One region of the Micromonospora sp. NPDC049374 genome, then DNA from elsewhere that is predicted to be linked to it. Evidence: predicted binding sites of a transcription regulator. Region 1 holds the regulator's gene; the other holds the start of a gene.
What was found. The regulator HrcA, encoded in region 1, represses chaperone genes, less so after heat shock. The targets are predictions, from matches to a motif close to GGTTNGCACNCTCNNNNNGAGNGTGCNAACC.

Region 1 (14,870 bases):
CGGCGGTGACCCGGCGGACTGCATAAAGGTCTCCGGCAAGACCGGTGAGGGCGTGCCGTACCTGCTCGACGAGATCGTCCGGCAGTTCACCCCGCCGGTGGGTGACGCCGATGCTCCGGCCCGCGCCATGATCTTCGACTCGGTGTACGACGTCTACCGGGGTGTGGTCACCTACGTGCGGGTGATCGACGGTCAGATCAGCGCCCGGGACCGGATCAAGATGATGTCCACCGGCGCGGTGCACGAGCTGCTGGAGATCGGGGTCATCTCGCCGGAGATGGTGAAGGCGGAGGCGCTCGGCGTCGGTGAGGTCGGCTACCTGATCACCGGGGTGAAGGACGTCCGGCAGTCCCGGGTCGGTGACACCGTCACCATCAACAACCGGCCGGCCGCCGAGCCGCTCGGTGGGTACAAGGACCCGAAGCCGATGGTCTACTCGGGGCTCTACCCGATCGACGGTTCGGACTACCCGGCACTGCGCGACGCGCTGGACAAGCTCAAGCTCAATGACGCCGCGCTCACCTACGAGCCGGAGACCTCGGGTGCGCTCGGCTTCGGGTTCCGCTGCGGCTTCCTCGGCCTGCTGCACCTGGAGATCATCGGGGAGCGGCTGGAGCGGGAGTTCAACCTGGACCTGATCTCGACCGCGCCGAACGTGGTCTACCGGGCGATCCAGGAGGACGGCCAGGAGGTGGTGGTCACCAACCCGAGCGAGTACCCGACCGGCAAGATCGCCGAGGTGTACGAGCCGACGGTGCGGGCCAGCGTGCTGACGCCGAACGACTACGTCGGTGCGGTGATGGAGCTCTGCCAGGGCCGGCGGGGCAACCTGCTCGGCATGGAGTACCTCTCCGCCGACCGGGTGGAGTTGCGCTACACGCTGCCCCTGGCCGAGATCATCTTCGACTTCTTCGACCAGCTCAAGAGCCGCACCAAGGGCTACGCCTCGCTGGACTACGAGCCCACCGACGAGCAGGCGTCCGACCTGGTGAAGGTCGACATCCTGCTGCACGGCGAGCCGGTGGACGCGTTCAGCGCCATCGTGCACAAGGACAAGGCGTACGCGTACGGCACCACCATCGCGGCGAAGCTGCGCAACCTCATCCCGCGCCAGCAGTTCGAGGTGCCGATCCAGGCGGCCATCGGCAGCCGGGTGATCGCTCGGGAGACCATCCGCGCCATCCGTAAGGACGTGCTCGCCAAGTGCTACGGCGGTGACATCAGCCGTAAGCGCAAGCTGCTGGAGAAGCAGAAGGAGGGCAAGAAGCGGATGAAGATGGTGGGCCGGGTGGAGGTCCCGCAGGAGGCGTTCATCGCCGCGCTCTCCTCCGACTCCGACGGCAAGGCGAGCGGAAAAAAGTGACCGACCCGGGGTGGCGCCTGCTTGCCTAGGGGCGTCCGGCTGGGCGCGGGCGGTTTGGGGATTCGTCGTCGAGGGAATCTGACCGAGAGGACAGGAACCCCCCAAATGACATCTTCCGGGTAAGGAGATCCGCCATGGAGCTCACCGTCTGGGGCATCATCACCGCGCTGTTCGTGGGTCTGATCATCGGCGCGCTGGGCCGTCTCGTGGTACCGGGCCGGCAGGACATGCCCATCTGGCTGCACATGATCATCGGCGTCGGTGCGGCGCTGCTCGGCACCGTGCTCGCCCGTGCGATGGGCATCGCCACGGTGACCGCCGGTATCGACTGGGCCGAGTTGGCCGTCCAGGTCGCCCTGGCCGCGATCGCGGTCGCGCTGGTGGTCGGCGTGGGCAGTCGCCGTCGCGGCGTCACCCATCGGTAACCGACTCCGCCTCGACGGGCGCCCGGCCACCCGGCCGGGCGCCCGTCGGCGTTCGGGCCCGCTCGCTCGCGGCCTGACCAGACCGGCCGATCGGCGTGTCGACCCCGTCGGCGTTGGCCGTAGCTCACGGCATCGCGGCGAAGAGTCGCTGGCCGCGATCTTTCGGAGTCGTCGTGACCTCTCGGACGGAAAAGCCGGTTTGGGATCTTCGTGGGTCGGGCATTAGGCGGTCACGACAGGAACGCCACACATTGTGGAACGTCTTTGTGAAGGAGAGCGACCATGGAGCTCACCGTCTGGGGCATCATCACCGCCCTGATCGTTGGTCTGATCGTCGGTGCGCTGGGCCGACTGGTGGTGCCGGGCCGTCAGAACATGCCGATCTGGCTGCACATGCTCATCGGTGTCGGTGCGGCGCTGCTCGGTACCGTGATCGCCCGTGCGTCCGGTTTCGCCGAGACCGCCGGTATCGACTGGCGGGAGCTGATGCTCCAGGTGCTGCTGGCCGCCGTCGCCGTGGCGCTGGTCGCTGGCGTGGGCCGCAACCGCCGGGGTGTCACCCACCGGTAACAGCTGAACCGTCGAAAGGCGCCCGACCGTCGAGGTCGGGTGCCTTTCGCGTTCGTACGCCCAACTTCGTGCGCAGGCGCGGCGGCCGGCCCGCCCCCGTGCCGCGACCGACCTGACCAGCCGGCGGCGGGCGAGGGCCGTGGCGTGACGAGGTCGCTCCCGTAGGATGTGATCATGACGGGCAGGGTGGCATCGGTGAACGTCGGCATCGTGACCGAGGCGGCGTGGGCCGGTGACGCGAGCGGGCGCAGCGGCATCGACAAGCGGCCGGCCGATGCTCCGGTGCTCTTCCGCGTCGACGGGGTGGCCGGCGACTTCATCGGCGAACGGACCCACCACGGTGGTCCGGACAAGGCTGTCTACGCGTACGCGGGGGAGGACGCGGCCTGGTGGGAGGCGGACCTCGGGCGCACCATCCGCCCCGGCGGCTTCGGCGAGAACCTCACCACGTACGCGGTCGACGTGACCGGCGCCGTGATCGGCGAGCAGTGGGCCGTCGGTGAGGTGCTGCTCCAGGTGACCATGCCGCGGACGCCGTGCACCACCTTTGCCGGATTCTGGGGCGTACCGGATCTGATCAAGCGGTTCACCGCCCGCGCGACCCCCGGCGCGTACCTGCGGGTGGTGCGCGAGGGCGCGGTGGGCGCCGGCGATCCGATCGAGATCGTGCACCGGCCGGCGCACGGGGTGACCCTCGGCGAGGTGTTCCGGGCGCTCAGCCTGGAGCCGGCGCTGCTGCCCCGGTTGCTGGCGGCCGACGACCTGCCCGAGCCGATCCGCGAGAAGGCGCGTCGCCGCCTGGGGTGAACCGGCCGGCTGACGGATCGGCGCGTCGTCCCGAGGTGACGCGACAGGCCCCGTGAGCCACGTCCAGGCGTGGCCCACGGGGCCTGTCGTCACGGTCCGGTCAGCGGAGCCAGGGGATGCTGCGGTTGAGCAGACCGCGCTGCTTGAGCTCCTTGCGCAGCGGGATCTCGTCGTCGATGTAGCCGTCCCAGTTGATGCCCCAGTAGTTGGCCGTGTGGGTGCCTTCACCGAGCAACTGGCGCTGCACCGGCGTGCGGTTGCGGTACCACTCGCCGTCCTTGTCGGGGTGCAGCTCGTCGAGCGGGCGGATCCACCGGTAGGTGTAACCGACGAACAGCATCTTGCGGGTGATGTTCGACAGGTTGGTCGACCGGGAGTGCCACTGGCGGCGGTCGAAGATGAAGGCGTCACCCGGGTTGGCGGTGATCTCGACCGTGCCCTCGGGATCCGGGTTGTGCACGCTCAGGTCCGTCGGGCGGGGCAGCGAGTTCCACAGGTGGCTGCCCGGGATCACCTTCGTCGCGCCCCGACCCTTTTCCGACAGGTCGGAGAGCACGTAGGCGACCTTCAGCGAGAACATCGGCCGCGGCAGGTTCGGGTCCATCGTCTCCGGGTCGGAGTTCTGCCGGTACCCGTCCTGGTGCCAACCCCAGTACGGCTTCTCGGGCTCCGACGCCGGCGGCGTGACGTCGAGGTGGTTGTGGTGGGTGTAGATGTTCCAGCCCGCCAGCCCCCACATGTAGGGGAAGGCGATCGGGTGGGTGAGCAGCTCGCCGAAGAGCTCGTCACGCTCAAGGAAGCCCAGCAGGTGCAGGGTGCCGTCCTTGGTGGTGGTGCCCTTGGCCTTCTCCTCCTCGTACACCCGGTCGACCGCGGCCTCCAGAGCGGCCCGGTGATCCTCGGTCAGGACGTTCCGCAGCAGGAGAAAGCCCTGCTCGTGAAACTCCTTGCGGTCGACGTCACTGATCGGTTCGTAGCCGGTCCGGTCGCCGTAGTCGAACGCCACGTCGTACCCCTCCCCAAGAGGTGAAACCATTTCTGGCACAGGCCGCCGATCGTAACGCGCGTCCGGATGGCCCGGGGGGCACCCCGCGACCTTTCCACAGGCACGGCGACTGAAGGCGGTTGCCTGACTACCGCACGTCACCCAACGTGGCGAGACGCGGCCTTACGTGCCGAATTGCCGGATCTTGCGGTGACTGCGGGTAAAAAGATCGGGGGTCGCTCAGACGTCGGCGTGGACCTCGGCGAGAACCTCCGTGTCGCCCCGGTCGCTGTCCGGCAACCGCTTCCAGGCGCCGCGCTTGGCGGTCCACTCCCGGCCGTCATAGGTCACCCGCTTCACCCCGTGCTCCTTGGCGTGGGAGACCAGCCAGTGCGTGTACCGCCAGCCGGCCCGTACGCCCTCGGGGGACGTCATCAGGCTGCCGGCGGGGCTCCGCTCGAAGTCGTTGATCCCCACTTTCAGCAGGGTCGGGTTGCCGTAGTTGTCGACGGCGGAGCTGAAGTAGCTCCTGCCTGCCGGGCGGTCGTCGTCGGAGGCGACGGCCACCAGGCCCCAGTCGAGCGCCAGTCCCTTGGTCAGCGCGGCGATGGCGGCGGCACCGCGCATCACCGGGTCGCCGCCCACCGCGCAGGTGACCGCCGTGGTGGCGTGACCGAGCAGCGCCCGGGTGAGCACCTGCGACTCGTCGGCCCACTTCTCGTAGGCCTCCGGGAAGGCCGAGCGCTGCACCTTCTGTGCGGCGTCGGTGACCCGCATGTCCTCCCAGCCGCGCACCTTCTTCAACGCCGCGTAGAACTTCCCCGCCGCGTACCGGGGGTCGCGGATCTGGGCCGGTGTGCCCCAGCCCTGGCTCGGTCGCTGCTGGAACAGCCCCACGGAGTCGCGGTCACCACCGGTCAGGTTGCGCAGCCCGGACTCCTGGTACGCGGTGGCGAGCGCCACCACCACCGCCCGCTCGGGCATCTCGCGCTGCACGCCGATCGCCGCGATGGTCGCCGCGTTCGCCATCTGCTGCGAGTCGAGCGTCACCTCGCCGTCGGCCTGCACCGTGCAGGCCCGGCCGGCCAGCGGCAGCCGTAGCCCCTCACCGGCCTGCCTCAGCACCACGATCATCCCGATCGCGGCGATCAGGACGAGGACCACGAAGCCCGTCGCGACAGCCCGAGTTCGCACCCGCACCTCCTGTGTCAAGGTCCGCCAAGCGTACGTCCCTGATCGACCCGTTCGGGTCGTCCGAGCGGTTCCCACCTCCTGTGGCGCCCACGCGCAACGCGAGGTTCCCCGTCCCGGCCGTACCTCACCTACCGAGTTCCGCCACCCAGCGCGGCGGCCGCTTCTCCCGGAACGCGGTGACCCCCTCGATCCCGTCCGCCGACAGGAAGTACCCGGTGGACAGCTCGGCCAGCTCGGCCAGGTCGGCGCGCAGGTCGACGGCGGCCGGGCGGCGCAGCAGTCGCTTCGCACCGGCCATCGCCGCCGGGGCCCCGCGTACCAGCGAGTCGCAGTACCGCTGCACCGTGGCATCCAGTTCCTCTGCCGGCACCGCGGCGGTGACCAGGCCGATCTCGGCCGCCCGCCGGCCGTCGAAGGTGTCGCCGGTCAGGTACAGCTCGGCTGCCGCCCGGCTGGTCAGGCGGGGCAGCACCGTCGCGGAGATCACCGCGGGGATCACCCCGATCCGCACCTCGGTGAAGGCGAACGTGGCCTCGGCCGTGCAGACCGCCAGGTCGGCCGCCGCGATCAGACCCAGGCCGCCGGCCCGGGCCGGGCCGGCGACCCTCGCCAGCACCGGCTTCGGGCACTCCCGGACCGCCGCGAGCACGTCACCCAGCATCCCGGCGGGCACCGTGCCGCTGGCGTACGCCGCCGCGGTCTCCTTCAGGTCGGCTCCGGAGCAGAAGACCGGCCCGGTGTGGTCGAGCACGATCACCCGGACCGCGTCGTCGGCGACCGCGGCGGACAGTCCGGCCAGCAGTTCGGTCATCAGCGGCGTGGAGAGCGCGTTGCGGTTGTGCGGACTGTCCAGGGTGAGCGTGGTCACCCCGTGGGCCGTGGCGACCCGCACGAGCGCGTCGGGAGAGGTCATGCCAGGGCACACTAGTGGCCATGCCCGGCGTCCTTCCAGCAGGCGAGCCCGTCCCCGTCGACGGGTCGCTGCCCGCGTCCGCCCGTGCGTCCGTGGGCGCCCGCGGTTTCGGGGTGTACGTGCACGTGCCCTTCTGCGCGAGCCGCTGCGGCTACTGCGACTTCAACACGTACACCGCCGACGAGCTGGGCGGCGGCGCGAGCCGGGAGGGCTACGCCGACGCCGTGCTGGCGGAACTGACGCTCGCCGCCCGGGTGCTGGGCGAGGCCCCGCCAGCCCGGGTGGACACGGTCTTCGTCGGCGGCGGCACCCCCACCCTGCTGCCCGCCGACGACCTGGCCCGCATCCTCGACGCGATCGACCGGACCTGGGGGCTGGCCGCCGACGCGGAGGTGACCACCGAGGCCAACCCGGAATCGGTGACGCCCACCTCGCTGAAGGAGTTGCGCGCGGCCGGGTACACCCGGATCTCGCTGGGCATGCAGTCGGCCGCGCCCGGGGTGCTCGCCGTGCTCGACCGCCGGCACCATGCCGGCCGGGCCACCGCCGCCGCGCTGGAGGCCCGCGACGCCGGCTTCGACCACGTCAATCTCGACCTGATCTACGGGACACCGGGGGAGCGGGCCGAGGACTTCGCCGCCTCGCTGGACCAGGTGGTGGCCGCGGGCGTGGACCATGTCAGCGCGTACGCCCTGATCATCGAGGACGGCACCCGGCTGGCCGCCCAGATGCGCCGTGGCGAGCTGCCCTACCCGGACGAGGACGTGGCCGCGGACCGCTACCTGGCCGCCGAGTCCGCCCTCGGCGCGGCCGGTTTCTCCTGGTACGAGGTCTCCAACTGGGCCCGCACGCCGGACGCGCGCTGCCGGCACAACCTGCTCTACTGGGCCGGCGGTGACTGGTGGGGCCTCGGGCCGGGGGCACACAGCCACGTCGGCGGAGTGCGTTGGTGGAACGTCAAACATCCCGCCGCGTACGCGCAACGCCTCGCCGCCGGGGCGTCACCCGGGCAGGCCCGGGAGGTGCTCACCGGCGACGAGGCGCACATGGAGGACGTCATGCTCCGGTTGCGGCTGGCTTCCGGCCTGCCACTGGACGTGCTTACCGACGCCGGGCGGGCGGGCGCGGCGCGGGCGCTGGCCGAGGGGCTGCTCGCCGAGCCCGCCCACGCCGCCGGCCGCGCCGTGCTCACCCTGCGCGGCCGGTTGCTCGCCGACGCCGTGGTTCGCGACCTGCTGCCCTGACCCCCGTCACCAGGTAAGCCGGCCGGTCAGCGCTTCACGAAGGCGTACGTCATCGGGTACTGGTAGAGCACCCCTTCGTTGGCCTTGACCCCGCCGATGATGCCGAAGATCAGCGGCACGATCGCGACGATGATCGGTACGAAGAACAGGATGCCGCAGGTGATGGTGGCGAGCACCCAGCTCAGCACCCCGACGATGGCCCAGGTGAGCTGGAAGTTCAGCGCGGCCACCGAGTGGGCCCGGGCGACCGGGGACTGCTGCCCGCGGACCATCATGGCGATCAGCGGCGCCACCCAGCCGAAGAGCCCGCCACCGACGACCACGCCGAGCGGGCCGCCGAAGTGCGCGATCAGCACCCAGGTCTTGTCCTCGTTGTTGGCGTAGCCACCGCCAGGAGCGCCGTAACCGCCGGTCGGGTAGCCGACACCGGGGGCCCCGGGCGGCGGCGGGTAACCGCCGGGCGGCGGGTAGCCCCCGGGTGGGGGGTAGCCGGCCGGCGGCGGTTGGTCGCCGGTGGGAGGTGGATAGCCGCCGGGCGGGGGATAGCCGCCCTGGCCAGGCGAACCGGACAGTGGTGTCGTGGGTTCGTCGCCGGAGTCCGGGGGACGAGGTGGTTCAGTCATGGGGGTCACGGTAGGTGCCACCGGCAACGGCGCACCAGAGCGACACCGGCGAGTGTCAACCCACCGATCGGTTCGATGACGGGCGTGCCGACTTGATCATCGCGTGGACGGGGACGCCGACGTAGACTGGCACTCGCTACAGTCGAGTGCCAGAGTGTTCCTCTGGTGGCCGTGACGCTGCGGGCTGACCTGCGACAGGAGGTGGCAAGGATGGGTCTGGACGACCGGAAGCTCGCCGTGCTCCGGGCGATCGTCGAGGACTACGTCGCCACCCAGGAGCCGGTCGGCAGCAAGTCGCTTGTCGAGCGGCACCAACTCGGTGTCTCGCCGGCCACGGTCCGAAACGACATGGCCGTGCTGGAGGACGAGGGCTACATCCGGCAGCCGCACACCAGCGCGGGGCGGGTGCCCACCGACCGTGGCTACCGACTCTTCGTCGACCGGTTGAGCCGGGTCAAGCCGCTCAGCCCGGCCGAGCGCCGGGCGATCGAGCGCTTCCTGGCCGGCGCCGTCGACCTCGACGACGTGGTGCACCGCACGGTGCGGCTGCTGGCGCAGCTGACCCGGCAGGTCGCCGTCGTGCAGTACCCGAGCCTGGCCCGATCCCGGGTGCGTCACCTGGAACTGGTGCCGATCTCCACCACCCGGCTGATGCTGGTGATGATCGCCGACACCGGCCGGGTCGAGCAGCGACTCGTCGAGCTGCCCGCGCCGGTCCTCGCCGACGACGTGCTGGACCTGCGCCGGCTGGTCAACGAGAAACTGGTGGGCGTCCGCCTGTCGGAGACCCCGCCGCTGGTGCAGGCCCTCATCGACGACTGCGTGCCGCACCTGCGCCCGGCGATGACCACCCTGTCCACGGTGCTGCTGGAGACGCTCGTCGAACGGCACGAGGAGCGGCTCGCTCTGGCCGGCACCGCCAACCTCGCCCGGGGCGGCCTGCTCGACTTCCAGGGCTCGTTGCGTCCGATCCTTGAAGCACTTGAGGAGGAGGTCGTGCTGCTCAAGCTCATCGGCGAGGTGGAGCCGAGCACACTGCGGGTGCGCATCGGCGACGAGAACGAGTACGACAACCTGCGGGCGGCTTCCGTGGTCAGCACCGGATACGGCCCGGGCGCGACAATCGTCGGGGGGATGGGCGTGCTGGGACCGACCCGGATGGACTACCCCGGAACCATCGCCACGGTGAGGGCCGTGGCACGCTACGTGGGCGAGCTGCTGGCCCAGAACTGACAAGTCAGGGCCGACGGCAGGCTGCCGCCGCCGAACGGCGTAACTCGAGACGAACACGAGGACACGGAACGCAGTGGCCAGGGACTACTACGGCATTCTCGGCGTGAGCAAGGGTGCCTCCGATGACGAGATCAAGCGCGCCTACCGCAAGCTGGCGCGGCAGTTCCATCCGGACGTGAATCCGGATCCGGAGGCACAGGAGAAGTTCAAGGACATCAACGCCGCGTACGAGGTCCTCTCGGACGATCGGAAACGGCAGATCGTCGACCTCGGCGGGGATCCGCTGGCACCCGGCGGAGGCGGGCCCGGCGGTCCGGGTGGCCCCGGCGGGGCAGGCCCCTTCGTCGGCTTCCAGGACATCATGGACGCGTTCTTCGGTGGTGCCACCGGCGCCGGGCGAGGCCCGCGTCCGCGTACCCGCCCCGGCGCCGACGCCATCCTGCGCCTGGAACTGGACCTCCAGGAGACCGCCTTCGGCGTCGAGGCGCCGATCACCGTCGACACCGCCGTGCTCTGCACCACCTGCTCCGGTGCCGGCACCGCCGCCGGCACCCACCTGGCCACCTGCGAGGCGTGCGGTGGCCGGGGCGAGGTGCAGTCGGTGCAGCGCACCTTCCTCGGGCAGGTGGTCTCCGCCCGGCCGTGCACGGTCTGCCAGGGCTACGGCACCACCATCCCGAGCCCCTGCCCGACCTGCGCCGGTGACGGCCGGGTACGCACCCGTCGTTCGCTGACCGTCAAGATCCCTGCCGGGGTGGAGGACGGCATGCGCATCCGCCTCGCCCAGCAGGGCGAGGTCGGCCCGGGCGGCGGCACCGCCGGGGACCTCTACGTGGAGATCCACGAACGGCCGCACGACGTCTTCTCCCGCAAGGGCGACGACCTGCACTGCCGGGTCACCGTGCCGATGACCGCCGCCGCGCTCGGCACCCGGCTGACCATCAAGGCGCTCGACAGCGAGGAACCCGTCGACGTCAAGCCGGGTACCCAGCCGGGCAGCACCCTGCGGCTGCGGGCCCGAGGCGTACCGCACCTGCGCGGCGCCGGCCGGGGCGACCTCTACGTCCACCTCGACGTGCGCACTCCGACCAAGCTCGACGCCGACCAGGAACGGATGCTGCGCGACTTCGCCAAGACCCGCGGCGAGGAGGTCGCCGAGCTGACCAAGCAGGGCGGGTTCTTCTCCCGGATGCGCGACGCCTTCAACGGCCACGCCTGACGTGTCCGCCCCGCTGTTCCTGGTCGAGTCGCTGCCGACCGCCGCCTCGATGGTGCTGGACGGCCCCGAGGGCCACCACGCCGCCACCGTGCAACGGCTGCGCGCCGGCGAACAGGTGCTGCTCGCCGACGGGCGGGGCGGCACGGCCACCGCCGTGGTGACCGCCGTCGGCCGGGGCACCCTCGACCTCGACGTGACCGACCGGGGGTACGTCGACGCCGCGAACCCGCGGCTGGTGGTGGTCCAGGGCATCGCCAAGGGCGACCGGGGCGAGCTGGCAGTGCAGGCGATGACCGAGGCGGGCGTGGACGAGATCGTCCCCTGGGCGGCGGGCCGCTCGGTGGTGCAGTGGCGCGGCGACCGGGGCGTACGGGCCCGCAGCCGGTGGGTCGCCACCACCCGGGAAGCGACGAAACAGGCCCGCCGGGCGTGGCTGCCGGTGGTGGCGGGAGCGCCGGACGAGACCACCGCATCGGTGACGCGCCGGATCGCCGGGGCAGCGGCCGGCTACGTGCTGCACGAGGAGGCAACCGACCGGCTGACCACCGTCGAGCTGCCCGAGCACGGCGAGATCGTGCTGGTGGTGGGCCCGGAGGGCGGCATCACCGCGGACGAGCTGTCGGCCTTCCAGGAAGCCGGCGCCCGACCCGTGCGGCTCGGCCCCTCGGTGCTGCGCACCTCCACCGCGGGCGTGGCCGCCCTGGCGGTCCTCGCCACCCGCCTGCTGCGTTGGTGAGCCTCGCGCGGACATCGCCGGGGATCCCTTCCTTACACTGCCCGGATGGGAAGCGACTGTCTGTTCTGCCGCATCGTCGCCGGAGAGATTCCGGCCACCGTGGTCCGCGAGACGCCCACCACGCTCGCCTTCCGCGACATCGACCCGAAGGCGCCGGTACACGTGCTGGTCGTACCGAAGGAGCACTACGCCGACGTGGCCACCCTCGGTCAGGGTGATCCGGCGCTGGCCGGCGAGGTGCTGGCCACGGCCGCCGCGGTGGCCGAGGACGAGGGACTGCTCGGCGACGGGTTCCGGCTGATGTTCAACACCGGGGCGTACGGCGGCCAGGAGGTCTTCCACGTGCACGCCCACGTACTCGGCGGCGCACCACTCGGCCCGATGCTGGCCCGGGACCTCGGATGACCTCCGCCGCCGGCCGCACCTCCGCCGCCGGTCGTCTGGGCCGGATGGTGCGCCAGGTCCAGGCACAGGCCCGGGTGCCGGCGATCTCGGCTGCGGTGCATCGCGCCGACCGGCCGCTGTGGACGTGCACCGCCGGCGGCACCGGCAACGACACGGCCCTGGACGAGCAGACCCGGTTCCGGATCGGCTCGGTGACCAAGACGTTCACCGCTGTACTGGTCATGCAGTGCCGCGACGACGGGCTGCTCGACCTCGATGACCCGCTGCGGCGGCACCTCGACCTGCCGGCGCACGGCGAGTTGACCGTGCGTCGGCTGCTGTCGCACACCGCCGGCCTGCAACGGGAACCGTACGGCGACGTCTGGGACACGCTACGCGCGCCGGACACCGGTCAGCTGATCGCCGAGCTGGAGCGGGCCGAGCGGGTGCTGCCCACCGGGCGCCGCTACCACTACTCGAATCTCGGCATGGCACTGCTCGGCCACCTGGTCGGGCAGGTACGCGGCGGCACCTGGGCGGAGGTGCTGACCGAGCGGGTGCTGACCCCGCTCGGGCTCACCTCCACCGCTGTCACCCCGGGTCCGCGCGCCGCGACCGGGTTCCTGGTCGACGCGTACTCCGACGAGGCGCGTCCGGAGCCACCCACCGACTTCGGCGCGGTGAGCCCCGCCGCGCAACTGTGGAGCACGGCGACCGACATGGCCCGTTGGGCCGCCTTCCTGGCCGACCCGGCGGCGTTGGACGCGGCAGGTCGGGTGCTCGCCCCGGCCACGCTGGACGAGATGCGCTGGCCGGTCACGGTCACCGACGAGGCGCTGTGGGCCGGCGGGTTCGGCCTCGGCCTGATCCTGGTGCCACAGGGGGATCGGGTGGTGCACGTCGGGCACGACGGGGCGATGCCCGGCTTCCTCGCTGGGGCGTACGGCCGCCGGGGCGGCGAGGGCACCCCGGGGGCGTTCGGCGCCGCCGTACTGGGCTCCTCCGGCACCGCCGTCGAGCTGCTGGAGTTGCCGCACCGGCTGCTCGCCGCCGCGGTCGAGCACGATCCGGCCGACATCGACCCGTGGCGTCCCGGCGATCCGGCGCCGCCGGACGTGCGCGGGCTGCTCGGCCGCTGGTGGGGCGAGGGCTTCGAGTACGTCTTCTCGTGGCACGAGGGGGCGCTGCGTGCCCGTGCCGCCGGCGATCCGCCGGGGAAGCCGCCGGCGGTGTTCGCCCCGGTGCCGGACCAGCCGGACGTGTTCCGTACCGTCTCCGGCCGGGAGAACGGCGAGCTGCTCCGGCTGACCCGGGACTCCGCTGGTGTGGTGCTCCGGATGCACTGGGCGACCTACCGGTTCACCCGCCGTCAGGAGACCTTCGACGGCTCCGACTTCCGCGGCTGACCGGGCGGTTCATCGGGGTGGAATGCCCTGCTGTGTCCGGTCGTGCCGGCGCGTCGCAGCGGCGGAAATGGGCAGCGTGTCCCCGCCGTTGACCCGATACGATGGTGGCAACGTCCGCACGCCGTGCCACGGGCCCGGCACCGAGATCGAGAGCAGGTGGCGCAGGGCCCTCGGGCCCGACCTATGACCGGCACCCCACCTCCCGGCCCGCCCCGGGTGCAGACCAGGATCACGGTTCCCGATTCGAAGATCATGGTCAACCTGCTCGGCGCGGGTGACGAGATCCTGCGACTGGTCGAGCGCTCGGTGAACAGTGACGTGCACGTGCGTGGCAACGAGATCACCATCACCGGCGCTCCCGCCGACAACGCCCTCGCCGAGCGGCTCTTCAGCGAGTTGCTCGAACTCATCGAGAAAGGCGAGACCCTGACCACAGATGCCGTCCGGCGTACCGTCGGCATGCTCGAACAGGGTGGCACGGAGCGGCCCGCCGAGGTCCTGACCCTCAACATTCTCTCCCGGCGCGGGCGCACCATCCGCCCCAAGACGCTCGGGCAGAAGCGCTACGTCGACGCGATCGACGGGCACACCATCGTCTTCGGCATCGGCCCGGCGGGTACCGGTAAGACCTACCTCGCCATGGCCAAGGCGGTGCAGGCGTTGCAGGCCAAGCAGATCAACCGGATCATCCTGACCCGGCCGGCGGTCGAGGCCGGTGAGCGGCTGGGCTTCCTGCCCGGCACGCTCAACGAGAAGATCGACCCCTATCTGCGCCCCCTCTACGACGCGCTGCACGACATGCTCGACCCGGAGACCATCCCGAAACTGATGGCGGCCGGGACGATCGAGGTCGCACCCCTGGCATACATGAGGGGTCGGGCGCAGCCGTACGACGCACGCGTGCTGACACCCGAAGGCTTCAAGCGGTTCGGTTCACTCCAGGTCGGCGACCTGGTGATCGGCTCGAACGGCATGCCGACCCCGGTGATCGGGATCTACCCGCAAGGACCCAAGCAGGTCTACCGGGTGACCACGCAGGACGGGGCCTCCACCCTGTGCTGCGGTGAGCACCTCTGGACCGTCGCCACGCCCGAGGACAAACGGCGTGGTCGCCGACGCACGCTCGAGACCCAGGAGATGATCGGGCAGGAGCGGCGGGGGTACATCCGCCGGTACGAACTCCCGGTGGTAGCTCCGGTCCAGCTGGAACCGCAGGACGTTCCGCTCGATCCGTACGTCCTCGGCCTGCTGCTCGGTGACGGTTCGATCTCGTGCCGCACGACGCCCGGGTTCACCACGGCGGACCCTGAGCTCGCCCGGGCGGTGGAGGACAACCTCGTCGACATCGAGCTGCACCGCAAGAGCGAATACGACTATGTGCTCCGGCACACCAAGGGTCACCGCGGCGGGGTGATCGTCGCGAACCCGGTGACGGTCGCGCTCCGTGAGCTGGGACTGGCCGGGACGAAGTCGGGCACCAAGTTCGTCCCGTCCGTGTATCTCCAGAACAGCGTCGATGTCCGACTGGCCGTCCTGCAAGGGCTGCTGGACACCGACGGCGGGCCGGTCGTCCAGGCGGGACGCACCTGCCGGGTGCAGTACTCGACGACCTCTCCCCGACTCCGCGACGACGTCGTCCACCTGGTCCAGTCACTCGGTGGCGTGGCGACGTGGCGCGTTCGAGAGGCCGAGGGTTGCAAGCCTGGCCTGGCCAACGGTCGACCGGTCGCGTACCGGTCGGACGCCTATGTCGTGGAGATCCGCTTGC
Region 2 (14,870 bases), on a different contig from region 1:
TGTCGTCGGTCCAGACACCGGTGGCGGCGATGACCGTGCGGGCGCGTACCTCGAACTCGGCCTCTGGTGAACCGGCGGGTGCCTCCAGGTCGCGGACCCGGACCCCGGTGACCTCCCGGGCCTGGCGGATCAGCCCGACCGCCCGGGCACTGCTCACCACGGTCACGCCCAGGCTGGCGGCGGTGCGGGCCAGGGTGACCACCAGGCGGGCGTCGTCGACCTGCCCGTCGTGGTAGCGGATCGCGCCGGCCAGGCCGTCGGAGCGCAGGCTCGGGAAGACGCGGCGGGCACCCTCCCGGCTCAGGTGGCGATGCAACGGCATACCCCGGCCGCCGCCGAAGAGGCCGGCGAAGGCGTCGTACGCGGCCACCCCGGCGCCGTAGTAGACCCGCCGCAGCAGTCGGGCGGGCAGGTCGCGGACGCCCTGGCCGGCGGGGAGCGGCACCAGGAACGGCACCGGCCGCACCAGGTGCGGCGCCAGCCGGGTGGCCAGCAGCCCGCGCTCGGTCAGCGCCTCGTGCACCAGGCCCAGCTCCAACTGCTCCAGGTAGCGCAGGCCACCGTGGATCAGTTTGCTGGACCGGCTGGAGGTGCCGGCGGCGAAGTCGCGGGCCTCGACCAGGGCCACCTTGAGGCCCCGGGACGCGGCGTCGACGGCCGCCCCGGCGCCGGTCACCCCGCCCCCGATCACCAGCACGTCGAACCGCTCGGCGCGCAACCGACGCAGGTCGGCGGCGCGGCGGGCGGGCGAGAGCTGCCCGGCAACGGACCGCAGAACGTTCGGATCACGCACCCGTCCACGTTAACCGGCCCGGCCCTCCGCCGACATGCGCCAGCCCGGGCACCTCGATCACATGTGCCGGCCCGGGCACCTCGATCAGTCGCCCGGCGGATCCGTACCGGCGGTGCGGCGGCTGCGCCGTACTGTGTGCGGATGCGGGCGGAACCCACCACACCCGGCTCGACCGGTAACCCCTGGGCGATCGTCGCGGCGGTTCTCGCCGGCTGTTGGACGGTCGCGGTCACGGTCCTGGCGCAGACCGGCGGCTGGGCCGTGGACCAGGTGGTGCTGATCGGCGGCCTGGACCGGCTGGTGCCGCTCTGGCCGGTGGTCTGCCTGCTCAGCGTGCTGCTGATCGCCGCTGCGGCGCTGCCGTTGGCCCTCGTTCCCCGCTCGGCGGCGGTCCGCGTCACCGGCCGGGTCTGGTTCGCCGGCGCGCTCGTGCTCGGCCTGCTCGGGCTACTGCGGACGATCCCCCCGGTGCACCATGAGGCGTATCTCGGCGCGCTGGCCATCGTGGCCGCGCTGCTGACGGTGGTGACGAGCCGGCTGCCGTCCCACGTTCTCGGCCCCGGCCGGCTCGCCGAGACCTGGCGGCCCGCGCACCCATCTGGCGACCCGGGTGCGGAGACCACCACGGCCGGGGACGGCTATGTCGCCGACCTCCGTACCGAGGTCGGCGGTGCGGAGACCACCACGCCCGGGGACGACCCGGGAGCAGGGACCACCGAGCGCGGGGACGACCCGGGTGTCAGTGCGGGTGACCCGGCCGGGCGTCAGGCGCGACTGGGCGCGCAGCCGTCGGTGGCGGCTCTGCTCGCGGTGGCCGCCGGGCTCGCCCTGCTGCTGCCCTGGGTCTGGTGGGGCGCGCTCGGCGGGCTGTTGGAGACCATCCTCGCCGGGTTGGCTGCGGCGGCCGTCGGCGCGCTGGCCGCGACGCTGCTCGACGCTCGGTTCTGGGGCCGCTTCGAGTCCGACGAACCGCCTCGACCAGCCCGCCTGGTACTCGTGGGCGGGCTCGTCGCCGGGGTGGTGCTGCTGCTGGTGGGCGCCGGCACCGGCCACTCCGGCGCACAGCTGCCGCTACTTGTGACGCTGCCGCCGGCCGGTTGCGCATTGGCCGCGCTGCGGGCCGTGCACCGCCGGCCGGCCGACGGGCGCGGCGTCGCCCACCCGGGCACGGGGCACGGCCTGCCGGCTCACCCGGTCGCCGGTGGCGTCGTGGCCCGCTATCCGGCCGGGGCGGGCGGGCGGGCACCGACCGCCTGGCTGGTCGGGCTCGGCGTGTTCGGCCCGCTTGCCTACACCGATCCGGAGGAGGTCAGCCTGCTGCTGGTCGGCACCCGCGACGTGCCGTTCTGGGTGGCGGCCGCGACCGGTGCCGGGCTCGCCGTCGGACTGGTGCTGGCGGTCGGGTACGGCCTGCTGCTGGCGCGACGCTCGGCCCGCACGCCAAGTCGGGTGCTGGCCGCGGCGAGCGCCCTGACGCTGCTGGTCACGGTCGGTCTGGTCGGCGCGACCGCCGGACAGCCGGGGCTGCACGGGGAGCGACTCTTCGTACTGCTTCGGGAACAGGCGGACCTCAGCGGGGTGAGTGGCGGGCCAGGTCGGGCGGGCCGGGACGCCCGCGCCGGGGAGGTCTACCGGCGGCTGGTCGACACCGCCGACCGGACCCAGGCCGACCTGCGGCGGGACCTGCGGCGCGCCCGACTGCCACACACCCCCTACTACCTGGTCAACGCGATCGAGGTGGCTGGTGGGCCGGCGGTACGGGCCTGGCTGTCCAGCCGGCCCGAGGTGGCCCGGGTACTTGTCAGCCAGCGGCTGCGTCCGTTGCCGGCGCCCGCCGACAGCGCCACCGGTAGCGCCACGCCCCCGTCCGGCCCGCCGTGGAACATCACCATGATCGGCGCGGATCGGGTCTGGTCCGAACTCGGCGTCACCGGCGCCGGGGTAACCGTGGGCAGTTCCGACTCGGGAGTGGACGGGCGGCATCCGACCCTGGCCCAGGGTTTCCGGGGCGGCGACGACTCGTGGTTCGACCCGTGGAACGGCACCGAAGCGCCGACCGACCGCAGCGGACACGGCACCCACACCGTGGGCAGCGCCGTCGGGCGGGACGGCATCGGTGTGGCCCCCGGCGCACAGTGGGTCGGCTGCGTCAACCTCGACCGCAATCTGGGGAACCCGGCCGCCTACCTCGACTGCCTCCAGTTCATGCTGGCGCCCTTCCCGCCCGACGGCGATCCGTTCCGACAGGGGCGGCCCGCCCGGGCGCCCGAGATCCTGACCAACTCGTGGGGCTGTCCGCCGATCGAAGGCTGCGACCCCTCGGCGCTGCTACCGGCCACGACGGCGTTGGAGGCCGCCGGGATTCTCGTCGTCGCGGCGGCCGGCAACACGGGCCCGTTCTGCGGCTCCGTGCAGGACCCGCCCGCACCGTACGCGGACGTGCTGACCGTCGGTGCGGTGGACGACCGGGGGCGGGTCACCGCCTTCTCCTCCCGTGGCCCGACGGCCACCGGGGCGACGAAACCGGATCTGATGGCGCCGGGGGCGGAGGTCCTCTCCGCGATGCCCGGCGGCGGGTACGCGGTGCTCGACGGCACCTCGATGGCCACACCGCAGGTGGCGGGCGTGGCCGCGCTGATGTGGTCGGCCAACCCGGAACTCGTCGGCGACCTCGACCGGACGCGGCGGATCCTGCGCGAGACGGCCGCCCCGATCGAGACCAGCGACCCGGCCCAGGGTCAGCCCGACGAATGCGGCGGGCCGGCGAACCTCGTCGGCGCCGGCCTGGTCGACGCGTACGCGGCCGTCTCGGCGGCCCGTGGGTGATCGTCACCGGACTTCGATGATGCCGCCGACACAGCGGAAGGGGCGGACCGCTGACGCGGCCCGCCCCTTCCGGCGTTGGGAGCTGGACTCAGAAGTCCATGTCCCCGCCGCCCGGGCCAGCCGGTGCGGCCGCGGTCTTCTCCGGCTTGTCCGCCACGACGGCCTCGGTGGTGAGGAACAGCGCGGCGATCGACGAGGCGTTCTGCAGCGCGGAACGGGTCACCTTGGCCGGGTCGATGATGCCCGCGGCCAGCAGGTCGACGTACTCGCCGGTCGCGGCGTTGAGGCCGTGACCCGGGTCGAGGTTGCGGACCCGCTCCACCACGACGCCGCCCTCAAGGCCGGCGTTCACGGCGATCTGCCGCAGCGGGGCGTCCAGCGCGATCTTCACGATCTGCGCGCCGGTCGCCTCGTCGCCGGCCAGGTCGAGCTTGTCGAAGGCGGTCTTGCCGGCCTGAACCAGCGCGACACCACCACCCGGGACGATGCCCTCCTCGACGGCGGCCTTGGCGTTGCGGACCGCGTCCTCGATACGGTGCTTGCGCTCCTTGAGCTCGACCTCGGTGGCCGCGCCGACCTTGATCACCGCAACGCCGCCGGCCAGCTTGGCCAGCCGCTCCTGCAGCTTCTCCCGGTCGTAGTCGGAGTCGCTCTTGTCGATCTCGGCCCGGATCTGGTTGACCCGGCCCTGGATCTGCTCGGCGTCGCCGGCACCGTCGACGATGGTGGTCTCGTCCTTGGTCACCACGACCTTGCGGGCACGGCCCAGCATGTCGAGGCTGACGGCGTCCAGCTTGAGGCCGACCTCCTCGCTGATGACCTGGCCACCGGTGAGGATGGCAATGTCGGTCAGCATGGCCTTACGGCGGTCACCGAAGCCCGGCGCCTTGACGGCGACCGACTTGAAGGTGCCACGGACCTTGTTGACCACCAGCGTGGCCAGGGCCTCGCCCTCCAGGTCCTCGGCGATGATCAGCAGCGGCTTGCCGCCCTGCATGACCTTCTCCAGGATCGGGAGCAGGTCCTTGACCGACGAGATCTTGCTGTTCGCGATCAGGATGTACGGGTCGTCGAAGACGGCCTCCATACGCTCCGGGTCGGTCATGAAGTAGGCCGAGATGTAGCCCTTGTCGAAGCGCATACCCTCGGTGAGCTCCAGCTCCAGCCCGAAGGTGTTGCTCTCCTCGACGGTGATGACGCCTTCCTTGCCGACCTTGTCCATCGCCTCGGCGATGATCTCGCCGACGCTGGTGTCACCGGCGGAGATGGAGGCGGTGGAGGCGATCTGCTCCTTGGTCTCGACGTCCTTGGCGAGCTTCAGCAGCTCCTCCGAGACGTTGGCGACCGCAGCCTCGATGCCCCGCTTCAGGGCCATCGGGTTGGCACCGGCGGCCACGTTGCGCAGGCCCTCGCGAACGAGTGCCTGGGCCAGGACGGTCGCCGTCGTCGTGCCGTCACCGGCGACGTCGTCGGTCTTCTTGGCGACCTCCTTGACCAGCTCGGCGCCGATCTTCTCGTAGGGGTCCTCGAGCTCGATCTCCTTGGCGATGCTCACACCATCGTTGGTGATGGTGGGGGCACCCCACTTCTTCTCGAGCACGACGTTGCGGCCCTTGGGGCCGAGGGTCACCTTCACGGCGTCGGCGAGCTGGTTCATGCCCCGCTCGAGGCCGCGGCGCGCCTCTTCGTCGAACGCGATCATCTTGGCCATACGGCGTTGTCCTCCTGGACACTCACGGGCCACCCGAGTGTGTGCCCCGGATGGGCCGTCTGGTGTACGCACCTTGGGACGTCGCCACCTGGCGACGGCGACGTCTCCTCGGCCGGGCCGGATAGCCCGCGACGACCGGCCACGTGCCCCACCCGTGGTTATGTCACGAGCGCGACCGCGGCCCCACCGTCCCGACCAGCTGGCACTCACGCCATGCGAGTGCCAATGACTTGTTTAGCACTCTGCCCTGCCGAGTGCAAGCACGATGGCCCGGGTCAGCCGAGTTCGGCCGCCAGTTGGGCGGCGTTCACCGGACCCTCGTGTGCCCGCTGCTCGGCGTAGGTGACAACGAGCCCGACCAGCTGCGCGAGGTACGCCGGCAGGGTCAGTACCGCGACCACCGTGACCGTCAGCACCGCACCCACCGCCGTACCCGGCGAGTCCAGCGGAGTGGCGCCGAACGGCAGGATCGCCAGCGACTCGACCACGCTCGCGGCCAGCGAGAAGCCGATCACGGCGGCGCCCACAAGTGCCACCCGACCGAGCAGCAGCCCCAGCCGGTCCCGCAGCATGCGATGCGACCTGCTGAGCGGGTCGTGCCGCTCGAAGAGGTAGACCGGGCCGGCCATGGCCAGCGCGAACGCCGCGTACACGCCGGGCAGGAAACACAGGCAGAAGCCGAAGGTGACGATCAGGGTGATGAGCAGTGTCCAGCCCCACAGACCGAACGCCCGACGCAGTCCGTAACGCAGCGCGGCACCGGTGCCGACCGACTCGCCGATCGCCTGCCGGCTGATCACCCAGGTGCCGGCGGCCCAGCCGACCGCCTGCACCACACCGAGCAGCAGGCTGCCGCCGACCAGCACGAGCAGGAGCGTCGCGAGGTCGGACCAGAAGTTCGCCGGCAGCGCGGCGGAGTCGCTGGCGAGTTGGGCGTCCCAGCGGGCCGAGGGGTCCACGGCCAGCACGAGCACCGACAGCACCGCGGCCGGCAGCGCCTGGGTGAGTACGAGGATCGGCAACAGTGGTCGCCAACCGCGACGGGCGGCGCCCACGCAGCGCGCGAACCAGCCGCCCAGACCGGCCCCGGGCGGGGTGACCAGGGTGTCGGAGGGGTCGAGGCCGTAGCCGCCCGGGGGGTACCAGCCGTAGACCGGCTGGCCGGGATACGGCGTCATGCCGACGTGGGGCGGCTGCGCGGGATGAGCCGGCGGCACACCGTACGGAGGCTGGCCGGGGAGGGGCGGCTGGCCGACCCATCCGGCGGGCGGCTGCGGCTCACCCGAAGGCGAGGAGGACGGACCTGTCGGGGGCGGCTGGTCGGACATGGGATCTCCTCAGCGACGGCTGGATCGGCCCATGATCTTCCCTTGTGGGGCACCGGCACCGCAGCCCCCTCCGGCGATGGTCACGCCACCCCGACGACGATCGGTCGGTGGGGGTGGGCGGTCGGCGCTCAGGCGATGACGCGCACCTGCTCGGCCTGTGGGCCCTTCTGGCCCTGGGCGATCTCGAACTCCACCCGCTGACCGTCGTCCAGCGCCTTGTAGCCGTCCATCTCGATCGCGGAGAAGTGAACGAAGACGTCCTGCCCGCCGTCGACGGCGATGAAGCCGTAGCCCTTCTCGGCGTTGAACCACTTCACGGTGCCTTGTGCCACGGTGTTTTCCTCACTCTGCACGGCGTTCCACTACCTCGGGTCGCCGGCGCACCGGGGACCCGGAAACCACCGGTTTCGGCAGTCGTCGACGACCGCTGAAACGGGTGACCGAAATCGCACGCTACACGAGGAGTGACGACGGCGCACGACCACAAATCGGGCGTATTACAGTCGACCGTATCGTCGTACGTCATTGTGATAAGCATGCGGGCATGACGATCGTCACCGACGGAACGGGCGTGCGCCGGGCCGTCATCCGCCGAGTCGAGCCGGCCGACGCAGCTCGGATGCGCGCGCTACGCCTGGAGATGCTGGCGGACGCGCCGCTGGCCTTCCTGGAGACGATCGCCGAGGCCGCGGCCCGGCCCCACGCCGAGTACGCCGCCCGGGTCGCCCGGGTCTCCGCCGGCCCGGACACGGCGCAGTTCGTGGCCGATCCGGGCGGCCGGCTCGTCGGGCACGTCGGTGGGATGGCGCACCCGGCCGAGCCGGGGGTGACCGTGCTGTACGCCGTCTACATCACTCCAAGCTGGCGGGGCACCGGCCTGCTCGCGGATCTGGTCGGTGGGGTGGCGGGCTGGTCCCGGGCCTGCGGACGGAAGGAGCTGATGCTCGAGGTGGTGGTCGGCAACGACCGGGCCTACCGGGCCTACCGGCGGCTGGGATTCGTCGACACCGGCGTCCGCGTCCCGCACCCCAACATCCCGACCCTGCGCGAACTCCAGATGCGCAGGGCCGCGTAGACCCCACGGACGATCACCGGACCGGGCGGCTCCGGGGCGGCCCCGGAGCCCCCAGCGCAACCCCTCAGACGTGCCGGCGGCTCTGCACGATCCGGAACCGGTTCGCCACGTACGCCCCGTCGGTCAACGCCGAGTTGGCCGCCGCGTTCGCTCCGCTGCCGTGGAAGTCGGAGAAGGCCGCCGACTGGTTCACGAAGACGCCGCCGGTGAGGTTGGCCGACAGGTGCACCCCGACCTCGATCGCCGCCGCCTCGGTGGCGTCCAGCACCGCGTCGTCGGTGGAGTAGACCGCTGCGGTGAGCGCGCCCTTCTCGCCCACGGTCGAGCGCAGGATCTCCAGGCTGTGCGCGGTGGAGTCGGTGGCGATGGCGAAGGAGATCGGCCCGAACCACTCCCGCGAGTAGGTCTCGGTGTCGCCGGCGTCCAGCTTGACGATCGTCGGCGTACGCACCACGGCCTCGGGGTACGACGGGTGCTCGACGGTACGCGACTCCAGCACCGGCGAACCGACCTTGGCGACCTCGTCCAGCCGCTCCAGCACCCCGTCGTTGACGATGGCGCCGGTCAGCTCCACTCCCCGGGCCGGGTCACCGGTGAGCTTGCCGACCGCCGTGGCGATGCCGCCGGCCACCTCGTCGAAGCTCTTGTGCCCCTGGTCGGTGTCGATGCCCTCCCGGGGGATGAGGATGTTCTGCGAGGTGGTGCACATCTGCCCGCTGTAAAGGGTCAGCGTGAAGCCCAGGTTGCGGCACATCCCGGCGAAGTCGTCGGTGGAGTCGATCACCACCGTGTTGAGGCCCGCCTTCTCGGTGTACACCGCCGCTTGGCGGGCGTTGGCCTCCAGCCAGTCGCCGTACTCGGTGGAGCCGGTGAAGTCGACGATCTTCACCGCCGGATGCAGGGCCAGCGTCGAGGCGAGCTTCTCGCCCGGTGCCTCGGGGGCCAGCAGCACCAGGTTCGGGTCGAAGCCGGCCTCGGCAAGCACCTCCCGGGCGTACCGCACGGTGATGGCCAGCGGCAGCACGGCGCCCGGGTGCGGCTTGACCACGACGGGGTTGCCGGTGACCAGCGAGGCGAACAGACCCGGGTACGAGTTCCAGGTCGGGAAGGTGTTGCAGCCGATGACCAGGGCCACTCCCCGGGGGACCACGTGGAAGGTCTTGGACATCCGCAGCGGGTCGCCCTTGCCGGCGGCCTTCTCCCAGCCGGCGGTGCCCGGGTGCCGGGTCATCTCCGCGTACGCGTAGGCCAGCGCCTCCAGCGCGCGGTCCAGGGCGTGCGCACCACCGGCCTGGAACGCCATCACGAACGCCTGACCACTTGTGAACTGCACCGCGTTGGCCAGCTCGAAGACGTTCCGGTGCAGCCGGTCGAGGATCTCCAGACAGACACCGACCCGGGTCCGCGGGCCGGCGTCCCGCCAGGCGGGCAGCGCCGCCGACGCGGCGGCGACCAGTTTGTCGGCGTCGGCGTGCGGGTAGCGCACGTTCAGCGCGACGCCGAACGGGCTGTGCTCGGTGGCGACCCGGTCGCCGCCACCATGCGGCTGGTCGAGCGGGAAGTCCCTGCCGAGGTACGCCTCGAAGGCGGCCTTGCCGTCAGCGGCGGCGGTCTCGCCGTACACCCGTGGGCTTGGTGATTCCGGGTAGGCGGACCAGTACCCCCGCTCCGTGATCGCGGTCAGCGCACGGTTGAGGGTCTCGGCGTGCCTGTCGTAGAGGGGGTGCGGGGTCTCCGTCATGCCCGCCATCATGCAACACGAAGCCCTCAGATCAGTAGGGGCCTGTCACAACTTCAGATGGTCAGCTGCCAATCGGTCCAGGCGTCGACCGGGCGGAACCCGAGCTGCTCGTTGATGCTGATCATGTGATCGTTGGCCGCCGCGTTCCAGGTGTCGATCGCGGCCAGGGCCGGCTCGTGGGCAAGTGCGTGCCGAAGGTTCTCGACCTTGACGAGCAGGCCGAGGCGGTGCCCCCGGTGTGCGGGGTCGACGATGGTGATCTCCTGCCAGGCGTGCCACGGCGTGGACGGCCCTCTGTCGATCATCGTCCAGGCCACCATCCGGCCGGTCGCCTCGTGCACCGCGCCGACGTGGTAGCGCCGTCGGCCGCGCAGCCGCTGGATCCGCTCGATCTCCCGGAGCCGCGCGGCATCAACCTGCTCCGCCTCGATCGCGAGATCGCCCATCGGCGCGTCGGTGAGCAGCCGGCTCTCAAGCCGGGCGATGTCGACCACGTACTCCTCGGCCACCGGCCCCCGCCAGGCCACCGTCCGGTAGCCGGCGGCCCGGGCGCGGGCGGCGTCGTGCAGCGCGGTCAGGGCCGCCTGATCGAGCCGCGTGGTGTCCAGGCGGCGTCGCACCTCGGCCAGCGCGGCCTGCGCTCCGGCCGCCGCCGCAAAGGCCGCCCCGGGCGCTTCCCGCCCCGGTCCGTCGGGCAGCGGCCCGGGAGTCTCACCGATCAACCGCTCCCGGCCGTGCTCGGCGGCCACCTTCCGGGCGTACGCCAGCAGGGTTCGGCCCACTCCCCGCCGCCGTTGCGCCGGATCGACGGTCAGCTCGACGGTGGCGATGCCGGTGTTCTCCAGTTGCGGCAGCCGCATCCGCAGGTGGCCGGCCACCTCGCCGTCCCGCCGGGCCAGCGCCTGGTGAATCACGTTGCCGTGCGGCGGATGGACGACCAGGAGCCCGAACTCGGCCCGGTCCCCCACCGGCAGGTCGGGCAGGTCGACCGCCTGCGCCGCCGCGACGACGCGGTACGCCTCGTCGAGCGCTGCCTCGTCGGTGGACTCGTACGGCGTGACGGCGATGTCCATGGCGGTGAGCCTGCCGGCACCGCCCGGCCACCGCCACCGGTTTTCGCCGGTCACACGTCTAGCTGCCAGTTGCTCCAGCGGTCCCGCACCCGGAAACCGAGCTGCTCGTTGATGGCGATCATGTGGTCGTTGCTGGCCGCGTTGAAGGTGTCGATCACCCGCACGCCCGGCTCGTGGGCGAGCAGGTGCCGCAGATTTTCGATCTTGGAAAGCAGGCCCAGCCGATGACCCCGGTGCTCCGGGTCGACGATGGTGATCTGCTGGAACGAGTGCCAGTCCGCGGACGCCCCGACGTCCAGCAGCGTCCACGCGACCAGCCGACCGGACGCCTCGTGGCGGACACCGACGTGGTAACGCCGCCGGCCCCGCGCCTCCAGCGCCAGCTCGGTGCCGCGTAGGCGTTCGGCGTCGACCTGCTCCGGCTCCCACGCCAGGTCGCCCATCGGCGCGTCGGCCAGCAGCCGTCCGTCGAGGTACGCCACGTCGGCGGCCAGGTCGTCGGGAGTGCCCCCGCGCCAGTGCAGCACCTCGTAGCCGACCGCCCGGCCCCGGGCGTCGGCCAGCAGCGCGTCCAGTGCCGCCTGATCGAGGTCAGCGGTGTCGAGGCGCCGCCGCACGTCGGTCAGGGCATCGACCGCGCCCATGGCCACGGCGAACGCGTTACCCGGCGACCGACGACCGGGCTCGCCGGCAAGCTCCGCCCGGCTCATCGCACTCACCCGTTTACGCCCGCGCCCGCGCAGCAGGCCGAGCCCGTGTTCGGCCAACGCGCGGCCCACGCCTCGGCGGCGTTGCGCCGGATGCACGATCAGCTCAGCGGAGGCGTTCTCTGTGTTGTCCAGCTGCGGCAGGTCCAGCCGGAGAAAACCGGCCGGCTCACCGTCGATCCGCGCCAGCAGCATGGTGGTTTCGTAGCCCGGCATCGGATGGCGGAGCAGGGCGGTGAATCGTCGCCGGCATAGGGGCGGGAAGTCCGGCTCATCGGCGGCCACCTGTGCGGCACCGATCTGATACGCCTGCTCGACGGCCACCTCGTCGGTGGCCTCGACAGGGGCGATGGTGATGGTCATGCCGGCAGCCTGCGCCAGCGACAGACGAGCGGGCCAGCGAATTTTCGCTGGCCCGCTCGGACGTTGGTCGGGAGGGACGATCGCACAACGCCTCCGGCGCTGGGTCGTAAAGACTGAAAGTCTACGGCGAAGCGCCCTCCCGCACGGAGCATCTTGCGCCGTCGGTTTGCGGTCGTCAAGTCCCTGGCGGCGTGTTTCGCTCACTCCCTGCGAAATACCGCTTACTCATCCGTTGGTCGTCGTCAGCTCAGCAGGCCCGCGTCGCGGGCGGCCCGCAACGAAGGCTTGATCCGGTGGGTGGGGCCGACCTCACCGGCGACCGCGTCGAGTGTCTTCAGCCCTTCGCCGGTGTTGAACACCACCGTCTCGGCGGACGGGTCCAGTCGGCCCGACTCGACCAGCTTGCGCAGCACCGCCACGGTGACCCCACCGGCCGTCTCCGCGAAGACCCCGGTGGTACGCGCCAGCAGGCGTACCCCCGCCCGGATCTCGTCGTCGTCGGCGTAGTCCATCCAGCCACCGGTGCGGCGCACCGCCTCCAGTGCGTACAGCCCGGCCGCCGGGTCGCCGATGTTCAGCGACTTGGCGATCCCGGTCGGCTTGACCGGGGTGATGGCGTCGGTTTCCGCGTGCAGTGCGGTGGCGATCGGGTTGCAGCCTGCCGACTGCGCCCCGAAGACCTTCCAGCCACCGGCCGGGGCCTCGACCAGGCCGATCTCGACCAGCTCGCTGAACGCCTTGTCAATCTTGGTGAGCAGCTCGCCCGAGGCCATCGGGATGACCACCTGGGCGGGGATCCGCCAACCGAGTTGCTCGGCCACCTCGTACCCGAGCGTCTTGGACCCCTCCGCGTAGTACGGCCGCACGTTGACGTTGACGAAGGCGGTGTCCTCGAACTCGTCGGTCTCGACCAGTTCGCCGCAGAGCCGGTTCACGTCGTCGTACGACCCGTCGATGGCGACCAGGTCGCCGCCGTAGACGGCGGTCGTGACGACCTTGCCCTGCTCCAGGTCGCTGGGGATGAAGACCACGGACGGCGTGCCCACCCGGGCGGCGTGGGCCGCCACCGAGTTGGCCAGGTTGCCGGTGGAGGCGCAGGCGAACCGGGAGAAGCCCAGCGCGCGGGCGGCGGTCAGCGCCACCGACACCACCCGGTCCTTGAAGGAGTGGGTGGGATTGGCGCTGTCGTCCTTGACCCAGAGCGGAGCGGTGATGCCCAACTCGGCGGCGAGCTGGTCGGCGGCCACCAGCGGGGTGAACCCCGGATCCAAGGTGACCCGGGTGGCCGGGTCCTGGCCGGCGGGCAGCAGGGCGGCGTACCGCCAGAGATTGCGCGGACCGGCCTCGATCTGCTCGCGGGTGACAGTGGCGAGCGCGGCCGGATCGTAGTCGACCTCCAGCGGGCCGAAACACTCGAAACAGGCGTGCTGGGCGGCGAGCGGGTAGCGGGCCGAGCAGGCACGGCAGACCAGGGCACGGGCGGGGCTGGCGGCGGTGTCGATGCCGGACGGGGCGAGCGTCGACGTCATGTCGAAGTCCTCTCATCTTTCCCCGCATCGCACCCTGCGGCGGGGACGGAATTGGCACCTGCCCCGCCGGACGCTCAACGGTGAGCGCGCGAGGTGGTTGCCGGGGCGTCGTCGGGCCGTATCCCTCAGCCCCTCTGGATGAGGTATGCAGTTGTATCGCCGAGTCTAGGCAATCCGGCCGCGGCCGTCGCCGGTCAATCCCAGCCTGTGAGCGAATCCTCAGCGGCGCCGTCGCGTGCCCCGGCACCGCTGAGGACCGCCGTCAGGCCGGGACGGATCGCGGTTCAGCCTGATCCAGGGCGACCGTCGCCGCCCCGCGCCGCCACAGGTTGTCAACTGCCCAGGTGCCCGGGCCGAGGACCGCGACCAGGAAGAACGACCAGCAGAAGAGCACCGACAACTCGCCGTTGTTGCGCAGCGGCAGCAACGCGTCGGGCTGGTGGACCACGAAGTACGCGTAGGCCATGGAACCCGACGCCAGCAGGGCCGCGGGCCGGGTGAACAGCCCCAGGAGCACGAGGGCGCCGCAGACCAACTGGATCATCGCGGCGTACCAGCCGGGCCACTGGCCGAGCGGCACCGCCTCGCCGGCGCCACGGTTGCCGCCGAAGACGCCGAAGACGGACGACATGCCGTGAATGAGGAACAACAACCCGATGACAATGCGGAACAGGGACAGAGCCGGCCCGCCGAACCGGTCAGTGCGCATTGGTACCTCCTACGAGTGGGGTGGTGGTACCAGAATGCGGACCTTATAGATAGTTGTCGATGCAATCTCTCTTGGTGGGAACGCTCCCAGTCATCCTAGCGGCCGAAACTTCCGGGGGCAGCACCATGACGGAAACCTTATCGGCTGCTGACGCGGGTGGCCGGGGGCATCGGCCGCCGCGGCCGGGTGCGACGATGCACCGATGCCACGCACAACGGTCCGCAGCTCGACCGCCGGCGGCCGTCGGCTCGTCGCCGTGCCGGTCTCGATCGCCGCAGCGTTCGGTCTGCTCGCCGGTTGCGCCCCGGTCGGCGACGTCGCAAGTGCGCCGCCCGGCCCGGTCCCGGCTTCCAGCGGGCCCGGCGGTACGCCGCCCGGTGACGCCGATCTCGGCGGTACGCCCTCCCGGGACGGCGAGCTCGGCGGGGCCAACGGCCCGACGTCCGGCTGCCCCGACTCCGGCGTCCGGATCAGCGCCGGCGACGTCAACGCCGCCATGGGGCTGCGGGCGATGGGCCTGGAACTGGTCAACTGCGGCGACCGCCCCTACCGGCTGCACGGGTATCCGGAGCCGCAACTGCGGGACGCGGACGGCGAGGTCATCCCGGTCCGGGTGATCCGGGGTGCCGAAGGAATCACGTCCGGCTTCGACGATCCACCCCGGCCGCTGGTGCTGGCCCCCGGTGAGGCCGCCGGCACCGCCCTGCTCTGGCGCAACCTGGTCGACAACCCGACCGTGGTGGCGACCAACGCCGAGCACCTCGACGTCGCCCCGCTGCGCGGCCGGCCTGCGCAACGGGTCGTCATAGCGGGGCGGATCGACCTGGGCAACACCGACCGGCTCGGGGTCAGCGCCTGGCAGAAGCGGGAGCCGAGCACGCCGGAGCCGACGCCCTCGACGCCGAACCCGCCGCCCACCACACCGGTGCCGCTGCTCTGAGCTGTCCCGGCACGGCAAGATCCCGTGCCGGGACAGCCCACCGCGGACGGCGCGAAACGCGCTCGTGACCTGCGC

Region 2: groL (chaperonin GroEL) is a predicted target of HrcA. The motif match lies at 5,528-5,558, and genes of this name have one in related genera.

Annotation. Positions count from the first base shown of each region.
Region 1 covers NZ_JBFAQH010000021.1:25,080-39,949, reverse strand. The annotation lists gene lepA (translation elongation factor 4) at 1-1,363, shown strand, start outside; gene AB0J93_RS26905 (GlsB/YeaQ/YmgE family stress response membrane protein) at 1,498-1,788, shown strand; gene AB0J93_RS26900 (GlsB/YeaQ/YmgE family stress response membrane protein) at 2,071-2,358, shown strand; gene AB0J93_RS26895 (MOSC domain-containing protein) at 2,533-3,165, shown strand; gene AB0J93_RS26890 (phytanoyl-CoA dioxygenase family protein) at 3,266-4,201, opposite strand; gene AB0J93_RS26885 (hypothetical protein) at 4,391-5,350, opposite strand; gene AB0J93_RS26880 (enoyl-CoA hydratase-related protein) at 5,469-6,257, opposite strand; gene hemW (radical SAM family heme chaperone HemW) at 6,278-7,501, shown strand; gene AB0J93_RS26870 (DUF4870 domain-containing protein) at 7,528-8,124, opposite strand; gene hrcA (heat-inducible transcriptional repressor HrcA) at 8,335-9,357, shown strand; gene dnaJ (molecular chaperone DnaJ) at 9,431-10,576, shown strand; gene AB0J93_RS26855 (16S rRNA (uracil(1498)-N(3))-methyltransferase) at 10,578-11,312, shown strand; gene AB0J93_RS26850 (histidine triad nucleotide-binding protein) at 11,358-11,717, shown strand; gene AB0J93_RS26845 (serine hydrolase domain-containing protein) at 11,714-13,102, shown strand; partial or broken gene AB0J93_RS26840 (PhoH family protein) at 13,286-13,981, shown strand; partial or broken gene AB0J93_RS26835 (LAGLIDADG family homing endonuclease) at 13,970-14,785, shown strand.
Region 2 covers NZ_JBFAQH010000002.1:243,115-257,984, reverse strand. The annotation lists gene AB0J93_RS04555 (glycerol-3-phosphate dehydrogenase/oxidase) at 1-793, opposite strand, end outside; gene AB0J93_RS04550 (S8 family serine peptidase) at 935-3,619, shown strand; gene groL (chaperonin GroEL) at 3,708-5,330, opposite strand; gene AB0J93_RS04540 (hypothetical protein) at 5,606-6,508, opposite strand; gene AB0J93_RS04535 (cold-shock protein) at 6,787-6,990, opposite strand; gene AB0J93_RS04530 (GNAT family N-acetyltransferase) at 7,203-7,733, shown strand; gene paaN (phenylacetic acid degradation protein PaaN) at 7,798-9,474, opposite strand; gene AB0J93_RS04520 (GNAT family N-acetyltransferase) at 9,528-10,547, opposite strand; gene AB0J93_RS04515 (GNAT family N-acetyltransferase) at 10,598-11,617, opposite strand; gene thrC (threonine synthase) at 11,860-13,146, opposite strand; SAM riboswitch class I at 13,156-13,291, opposite strand; gene AB0J93_RS04505 (DoxX family protein) at 13,409-13,855, opposite strand; gene AB0J93_RS04500 (DUF4232 domain-containing protein) at 14,058-14,795, shown strand.